4 regions of the Halorhodospira halochloris genome follow, and region 3 is predicted to be linked to each of the others. Evidence: predicted binding sites of a transcription regulator. Region 3 holds the regulator's gene; each other region holds the start of a gene.
The links. The regulator sigma-54, encoded in region 3, starts transcription at its own class of promoters, with help from an activator protein. The targets are predictions, from matches to a motif close to TGGCANGNTNCNTGCTT.

Region 1: the regulator sigma-54 is predicted to act here: its motif matches at 946-962, upstream of flgB (flagellar basal body rod protein FlgB).
Region 2: the regulator sigma-54 is predicted to act here: its motif matches at 1,465-1,481, upstream of HH1059_RS12805 (TorF family putative porin).
Region 4: the regulator sigma-54 is predicted to act here: its motif matches at 782-798, upstream of nifE (nitrogenase iron-molybdenum cofactor biosynthesis protein NifE).

What each region holds. Positions count from the first base shown of each region.
Region 1 is NZ_AP017372.2:2,386,811-2,389,013, forward strand. Features, by position in the region: gene flgC (flagellar basal body rod protein FlgC) at 1-499, opposite strand, end outside; gene flgB (flagellar basal body rod protein FlgB) at 506-907, opposite strand; gene HH1059_RS10815 (CheR family methyltransferase) at 1,183-2,007, opposite strand; gene HH1059_RS10820 (chemotaxis protein) at 2,028-2,203, opposite strand, start outside.
Region 2 is NZ_AP017372.2:2,794,646-2,796,848, reverse strand. Features, by position in the region: gene gorA (glutathione-disulfide reductase) at 1-268, opposite strand, end outside; gene HH1059_RS12805 (TorF family putative porin) at 678-1,376, opposite strand; gene HH1059_RS12800 (SirB2 family protein) at 1,632-2,012, shown strand; tRNA gene HH1059_RS12795 (tRNA-Gly) at 2,128-2,201, opposite strand.
Region 3 is NZ_AP017372.2:2,028,522-2,030,724, reverse strand. Features, by position in the region: gene hpf (ribosome hibernation-promoting factor, HPF/YfiA family) at 1-277, opposite strand, end outside; gene HH1059_RS09300 (RNA polymerase factor sigma-54) at 290-1,762, opposite strand; gene lptB (LPS export ABC transporter ATP-binding protein) at 1,818-2,203, opposite strand, start outside.
Region 4 is NZ_AP017372.2:1,304,928-1,307,130, reverse strand. Features, by position in the region: gene HH1059_RS06130 (lipid A deacylase LpxR family protein) at 1-280, opposite strand, end outside; gene nifE (nitrogenase iron-molybdenum cofactor biosynthesis protein NifE) at 865-2,203, shown strand, end outside.

The DNA of each region.
Region 1 (2,203 bases), 360 kb from region 3:
ATGATCGCGAGGCGGAAATCATGTTGGTCATCTCCTCGACCGTGTTGACGTTGGAGCGGTAGACATAGCCATTTTCGTCAGCCATAGGGTGGTGTGGCTTGTGGATAGGCTCTACTTCGGCGTCACTCTCTACCACACCGGGCATAAACACCGGCACGCTCGGCGAGGGGCTGGCCCATGGGTCTTGCATATGGGCACCATTCACCGGCTCACCACCAAAAAACTGGCGCTGAAAGCTAACCGGACTCATTCGATCAACCGGACCACCACTTTCAGCCCAGCTTGGGGTCTGCGCAGGCTGTGGCCCACCCTGCTGCGGATAACCCCCTTGAGCCTGGTGCAGTGCCGCTGCAAAGACGGGCTGGCGAGCACGATAGGCCTCCTCAGGGCTCCCGGCAACGGTCTCGGCATTAGCCAGATTGCTTGCCACGGTATTCAGCCGTAGCTGCTGTGCGTTCATGCCGGTTCCAGCGACATCAATCGCATTCATCAAGGACATCTGCTATCACTCCCTTCTTAAGGCGCCGGAAAGCTTGCTTATGCGACCGTTAAGAAACTCTAGTGTGGCCTGGTAGTTAACCGCGTTTTCAGCAAACTTAGCTTGCTCCACATGCATCTCCACCGTATTGCCGTCAAGAGAAGCACCATGCGGTTGACGGTATAAAGATTTCGGATCACCCGCCGATACGTGTGATGCCGGCTGCAGATGTTGCGGGTTAGTAGCCTGCAGCGGCTGTTGGGGCGGCTGCGTCGCTTCCCTCATAGCCGTGCGGAAATCCATGTCGCGCGCCTTGTAATTAGGCGTGTCGGCATTAGCTATATTGGAGGCAAGCAGCTCATGCCGCTCACCGCGCAAATTCAGTGCCTGCTCATGGGTAGAGAAGGCTTGGTCAAGACCGATGCGCATCGCGCTCTCTCCGTTAGTTCTTGGCCACCTGGTTGGCCATGCAGATTACATGCCAAAAATCACATAAAACAGAATCAACAGCTTAGGCAGCACGCCCCCAGTGTCGGCGGCAAATTTTTGCCGTCTTTGCCGGCACTCTGTTGCCAATCAGCGGGTAGCGGCAGACCCTAGCGCGCCAAGGCGCCTGTCAGCGAACCGCGCCGCTAACCGAATTTATGCCCGAGTAGCCCGCCGCCTGACTAGGGAACTTCTAGTCAACATGCCGGCGCGGTCCGCTATTTGCGCTTATACACTACTCCCCCGTCGAGCCGAATCAACTCAAAGGCATCAGAGTGACGGGCCAAAGACTCAGATGCACCAACCACAAGAAAACCTCCAGGCTTAGTTATCTGCGCCATCCTATTGATGATATCTCGCCTGGACTCCCAGCCAAAGTAAATGAGCACATTACGGCAGTAGATTACATCAAAACGCCCTAAACCCGAGTAACTCTCGAGCAAATTATGGACCTTGAAGCTAGCCCTTTTGCGAATGTTTGGCTTGACTTCCCAGGTGTTTTCCCCCACCTCATCGAAGAATCTCTTTTGGCGCTCAGAGGCCAGCCCCCGGCTGGCGACGTTGGCTGTATAACGCCCCCGGCGGGCCTGATCAATCATAGCCGGAGATATGTCAGTGCCTATAATCTCGGCCTCAATTCGCCCGCCCGAGGCACGATACTCCTCGACCGTCATGCTTATGGAGTAAGTCTCCTGGCCGGATGAGCAAGCCGCTGACCAAATGCGTACTGTGGGTATGCGCTGCTTTTCCATCTCCGGCAAGATGTGCTTACGCAGAACATCGAACGGGTAAGTATCACGAAACCACTGAGTCTCATTCGTGGTCATGGCCTCTATAACACGCCCCTTTAGATCCGCCGAAGGGCGCTTCTCGAGGGCCTTGACCAGTTCACCCAAATTTGGGATCTGTTCATTCTGGAGCACTGGAGCCAGGCGACTAGCCACCAGGTACTGCTTGTTCTCACCAAGGACTATACCGCAAGCACGCTCAAGGAACCGGGCAAAAGCTCGGTAGTCTTCGTCTTTAATAGACAGCTCGGCCAATGTCTCCTCCTCTGTGTCTATCAATCGCCGAGCGCCTGAAGACGCCCTCTAACCCGATCAGCGAGCTCATCGGCATGAAACTTAGCTAGAAACTCATCGGCTCCCACCCGACGGACCATCTCTGTATTGAACACGCCGCTCAGAGAAGAGTGCAGCAGGACATATACGGAGGAGATACTATCATCCTCACGCAGTC
Region 2 (2,203 bases), 770 kb from region 3:
AGGCGTCTCGTCTTTGTCGCAGCGTGCTCCAGTCGAAACCGCTCTTGTCGATGGTGAAGCCAAAATCATCGGCGTGTTCAATGGATGCAGCCGTTGCGCTGGCATACCACATCACCTTCTTGGGCACACAGCCGACGTTGACGCAAGTGCCGCCGAGGTGTTGTTTCTCTACCACTGCCACCTTGGCCCCGTAAGAGGCCGCTCGTCGGGCCGTGGCGATACCACCGCTGCCGGCGCCAACAACAATAAGATCGTATTTCTCAGTCATTTCGTCCAATCAACTAGGCTTTGGTTTGAATCCAGCTCAATAGGGCGTCTCTAAGAACTTACCCGGTGCCATTAGCTGCCCCGGGGAGATTTAGGGTTCCCCAACAGCTCCCTTTAGTAAATCACTTGCCTTAGCCGGGCAGAGAGCGTGAATAAAGCCGAGCAGTCAGGTTTGACTGCTCCTCCGCGTGGGCACTAATTGGAGGATTTTAAAAGAATTCTATCTTTAGCGCTAGAGGTTGATCTGGTGTAGAGGGGAGTGATTGATCATGCCAGGCCATTCAATAAATCGTTGGCGAGAAGGACTCTATAGCTGCTGGATGGAGATTGGCTCGGCTCCCGGTTTGATTCAAATGCTGGTGGCGGGAGCCGAACCTTAAGAGATGCAGTTTGAAGCTTTAACCTAGGCCTTAGAAGTCTCGAGCGATGGTAAAGAAAACAAAATCTTCATCATCATCACCATCATCCGTGTAGGTAAATGATAAACTAAGATCGAGAGAGCCATACTCGTATCCGGCCCCAATTAGTATGTCATAGGCATCGTCTTCCACTTCATCATCAGCGTCAAGCAGGTTTAGATAACCGAGGTGGGCCATGCCGTAAAATCCGTGGGCGATCGGCATAGTCCAGTTGGTCTCTAGATAGACTGACTCATTAAGATCGAAGTAGTCGTCCGAGAAGTGGATGTAGAAGTCACCCTCAATATCTCCAAATGCAGTCCCTAAACCGGCATAGAGTTCGATTGTGTCGGGGTCACCGTCAGCGTCTGGATAGCCGTAGTAGTAGATGCCAACATCGGCCCATATGGTGTCAGTGACGTCAAAGCCGTAACCGGCGAAATAATCCAGCTCCACCTCGCCGCCACCATATCCGGCGACACTCGCAGCCCATGTGCCAAGGTAGGCCCCCGACTCGTGTGTGAAATCGAAACCACCTTGGACTGAGGGCTCCTCATCGCTCTCAGTGGCACCACGGAAAACGTAGTTTGTGGTAATTGCAACGTTTGAGCTAAGCGTAAAGCCGGCTCCGAGTTCCTCGCCAGCGCTGGCAGATTGAGAAAGGCCGAGGAAGATGCCGCTTGCGGTCAACAGGGGGAGTGATCTTTTCATGATTGCTACACCTTTAAATTGTCATGGTTCCTGGATTGAATAGGGCCGAACAGATCAAGCAATATACCTATCAGGCCTGACTAAAGGTCTGCACGAATCATGCCGCTTGCCAGCGCCGTTTTAGGCACCATCATGGTGCAGATAGCGTTCTTGCATTTATAAATATCAGGCAAGTATGGTCGACGACGGGGCTGGGCGGGCAGAATTTGGAATAAAGGCTCCCCGGATAGCTAATAACAAGATAAGGAACTAACCATGCACTCGACGCTTTATATCTTCCATGCCCTTGCCGCGTATCTGAGTATCGGGCTGTTCGTAGCCCGCGGTTTTCTGATGTTTAATGGGTCTGAGTGGTTCTACCACCGGGCGTTGCGTGCCATCCCCTCTGCGGTAGACACAGTGCTCCTAGTTAGTGCACTGGCGCTAATGTTTGTAGTCCAACAGTACCCCTTTGTCGATCATTGGCTTACGGCCAAGGTCATTGGGTTGGTTGGCTACATAGTGCTGGGGGCTATAGCCTTAGGCAGTGGTGAGAGGGGACGAAATATCAGAGCCAAGGCCTATCTGGGCGCCATATTGGTATTTGGCTATGTGCTGCTGGTAAGCATTACCCGCCAACCTCTGTTATTCCTGTGAAGTGCTGCGCGGATATGGGGCACTGCTCCGTCCCCCGGGAGGGGGTTGGTAGCATCCCCATCAGCGGTTCGCGGGACAGGCCGAGGGTAGCCTTGGTGAAGGCGTTAAATTAATTTGGAGCGGGTGATGGGAATCGAACCCACACCGCCAGCGTGGGAAGCTGGAGTTCTACCATTGAACTACACCCGCTT
Region 3 (2,203 bases):
TATCCTTCTGTTTCTTTATCTGCCGATCCAGTTTGTCGATCAGCGCATCGATTGCTGCGTACATATCATTAGAGACTGCATTTGCAAATACCCTGCCTCCACCACTGCCGAGCTGTATATTAGCCTCCGCTTTCTGTTGCAATTTTTCAACAGATAGTATGACTTCAGTGTCAATCAAATTGTCAAAGTGACGCTGTAGCCTGCTCATCTTGTCATTTACATAGTCGCGTAAGGAGTCGGTAATCTCTATATGGTGACCGCTGAGTTTGATTTGCATGGCTTGGATCCTTCATTTGCGAAGTTCTGCAGCTTGCGTCTTATTGCCGTAGCCTCTTTGTTTGACTTTGCGTTGCGAAGACGAGGCAATGCCCAAAGATTCACGATACTTGGCTACGGTCCTACGTGCTACCTTGATGCCCTCATCCCTGAGAGATTCAGCGATGGCGCTGTCACTAAGCGGTTTGCTGGTCTCTTCAGCGCTTATCAAGCGTTTTATTCGTGCCCGGATGGCAGTAGCAGATGCCTCACCTCCATCTGTGGTGCTTACGTGACTGGAAAAAAAGTACTTGAACTCATACGTCCCACGTGGTGTGTACATGTATTTGTTGGTTGTTATCCGCGATATTGTAGACTCATGCATGTCAATTGTCTCGGCTATCTCGCGCAATACCAGAGGCTGCATGGCCTCCTCGCCGTGGTCCATGAACTCTCTTTGCCGATCGACGATGGCGCTGGCCACCTTAAGCAGCGTCTCATTGCGGCTTTGCAAGCTCTTTAACAACCAGCGAGCCTCCTGGAGGTGGGTCCGTAAACAGTGATTATCGGCACTAGTATCGCCGCGTTTAACGAGACTGGCGTAGTAGGGGTTGATCCGTAGAGTAGGCGTCATCTCGCGATTGAGTTCAACATGCCAAGCGCCGTCCTGGCGGAATACGGTAACGTCAGGAATGATGTACTCTGGTGCAGAGTTGCTCAGTTGTTGACCCGGCCGAGGATCGAGGCTCCTGATCAGTTCGAGTGTTTCGTCAACAGCCGAGCCACTCAAGCCTAGCTCGGCTTGTATCTCGTCATAGCGCTGCTCGGCGACTCGTTCCAAGTGGTTGAGGACTATTTCCATCGCTTCCCCTCGCCAAGGTGTGGTTTCGGGGAGTTGCTCAAGCTGAATAAAAAGTGCCTCTGCAGGTGATCGAGCGGCTATGCCATGCGGATCCAAGCGCTGGATACGGGCAAGGATAGACTCCACATCGCTAGGGCTGAAATGGATGCTTGTCGGAAGCTGGCCGTGTATCTCTTCAACACTTGACTGGAGGTAGCCGTCCTCATCAATAGAATCAACAATGATCTCGGCAACTAAACGTTCACTCTCGGTAAGGTCCTCCATCTCCACTTGCCAGAGCAAATGCTCTATCAGTCCCTGGGGGTTGGAGCTGCGATTCTCTAAGATGTCTGTGGCTGAATCAGCTCCTGGGGATGCGCAGGCGTAGCTGGCGTCATAAATATCTTCCCAGCTGGTATCCAAGGGTAGTTCGTCGGGTATTGCCTCACCGCTAGGTTGCTCTTCCGCGTTTTGATCCTGATTTGACTTGTCTGCAACGCTTGTCTCTTCGCCCTCATCAGTCTCCAGCATTAGATTGGATTCCAGCGCCTGCTGGATTTCGTTATGCAATTCGAGACTAGACAGCTGCAGCAGCCGAATGGCCTGCTGTAACTGAGGCGTCATGGCCAGCTGTTGGCCCACTCTTAGCTGAAGCGTTTGCTTCATATCAAATTCTTTACAGTGGTGGTTAAATTTTCAAACAGTACTACACTAAAGCTTATCATAAGCTAAAATCCTCACCCAGATAGACCTCCCTTACTTTAGGGTCAGCGAGGATTTCTTGGGCGTTTCCTGCAGCTAAGACCCGGCCGTCGCTAAGGATATATGCCCTCTGAACAATGCCCAGGGTTTCGCGTACGTTGTGGTCGGTAATGAGAACACCGATGCCGCGATCGGCTAACCGGCGAACTATCCGTTGAATGTCGCCAACCGATATTGGGTCGACTCCGGCGAAGGGTTCATCCAATAAAATAAATTGCGGATTAGCGGCAAGGGCTCTGGCAATCTCAACCCGACGCCTTTCCCCTCCAGACAGAGAAATTCCCATAGAATCGCGAACGTGATTTACGCCAAAGTCTTCTAGCAGCTCTTCTGCTGCACTTTTGC
Region 4 (2,203 bases), 720 kb from region 3:
CCAACCGCCGGGTACCAGCGAGCGGGAATGCCGGCAAAGCGGCAGCGATCTGATCGGCAATGCCTATATGTCGGCGCCGCTGACCGTACCATGTAATACTACTACCAGCAGTGTAGTAATGATCCCGCCCGGTGAACATATCGTTTTCGTGGGTTACGGAGATACTCCTATTCCCCGCCGTAACCAATCCGGCATAGGCAAGAGTCGTAATCAACACCGCACAAAGCAGAACGACTCTAATAAAAAATCGTCCCAAAAAGCAGCTACGGTTGCTACTCATTAGATCCCTTAATCCATCATGATTGATCATGTGCTTGCAGCACCCGGGGAAAGCTTCTAATGCCTCTGTTAAGTCACCCAGCCCAAATCCACCCGAGCCGTAAAGATAGGCCAAGTAGAGGCGGACCCTGCGATCCCTGCCCTTGGTCGACCAAATATTCGCGCCCTTCTCTAGTTATCGGAATTCCTGAACAAACCTAAAGCGCTCACAAGCCTCTAGCAGCCTTTCAGGCAGTATTGCCAACTAGCATACATAAGGGGTTTCGGCTGTAAGGATGTGGCTGTTGAAGCACCAGGGGGCACCTCTCAAACATCCCCTGAGCCAATTGGATTTCCCCGGTGTGGAGGTCTTGGCGCCAGGGATGGCGCCATGAAGCCTCCAGGGGTGGATTCACGGCGTCCTCCACACCGGGGCAACCAATTGACTCAGGGGATGTTTGAGAATCCCCCCACCCGGGGGCTTCAACGTCGCTAAGACTCTGCCGAGGCGAGCCAAACCGTGCGGCACGCTACTTGCAGAAATCATTAAAACCATGGGGCACAACCAGCCCCGGACATGCAACAAGCTCAAAAGGTAAGATAGTCATGCCAACCGAGGAAGCAGCCACCGATGACAGCCTCACTAAGCGGGAGAGCACATCGCCCGACTCATCAGCCAAACCCCGCAGCGATCCCAAGTCTGGGTGCAAAAAGGGCGCCTGCCCGAAGCCCCAACCTGGTGCAACAGCCGGCGGGTGCGCCTTCGATGGTGCACAGATAGCGCTGCTCCCAATAGCAGACGCCGCCCATATCGTCCACGGCCCTATTGCCTGTGCCGGTAGTTCCTGGGATAACCGCGGCACCCGCTCTACCGGGCCGACGCTCTGGCGTATCGGCATGACCACGGATATCGATGAGCAAAGCCTTATTATGGGCCACGGTGAGCCGCGCCTGTATGAGGCAATCAGCCACGCCGTGCACCATTATAAACCGGCTGCGGTCTTCGTCTACACCACCTGCGTACCTGCCTTGAGCGGACAGGATATAGATACCGTCTGCCGTGATGCCGAACGTGACTATGGGCTGCCGGTTGTGCCGGTTGATTGCGCCGGCTTTTATGGCGCTAAGAACTACGGCAATCGTATCGCCGGCGCTACCCTCATCGATCACGTCATCGGCACCCGTGAACCGGAACCGGTCGCACCATCAGCCCAGCGCCCCGGCATAAAGGTACACGATATCGGCATGATCGGTGAGTTCAACATCGCCGGCGAGCTATGGCACGTAACCCCCCTTTTCGATGAGCTAGGGCTGCGCTTGCTTGCCAATATCTCGGGGGATTCACGCTTTCACGAGATTCAGACCTTGCATCGTAGTCAAGCAAACATGGTGGTTTGCTCAAAGGCGATGATGAATGTCGCTGAACGGCTCAAGCAGGATTACGGCACCAACTACTTTGAAGGCAGTTTTTACGGCGTAGCCGATACCTCAGCGGCGCTGCGCAACTTCGCCCATCTGCTCGACGATCCAGATCTAGCGCAGCGCACCGAAGAGCTTATCGCGCGTGAGGAGGCACGGGTCAGTGAGGCCCTTGAGCCTTGGCGCGAGCGACTTAAAGGCAAACGGGCTTTGCTCTATACCGGCGGAGTAAAGAGCTGGTCGATAGTCTCAGCGCTGCAGGATCTAGGCATGCAGGTAGTGGCTACCGGCACGCGCAAATCGACTGATGCTGACAAGGAGCGGATACGTCAGCTGATGGGCGAACAGACCCGGATGCTCGACAGTGGTGGACCGCAATTGCTCATCGACACATTCAAAGAGCAGCAGGCCGATGTCCTCATAGCCGGAGGCCGGAATATGTACACCGCCCTTAAGGCGCGCATCCCCTTTCTCGATATCAACCAGGAGCGCCCCCACGCCTATGCCGGTTATGAAGGGATGATTG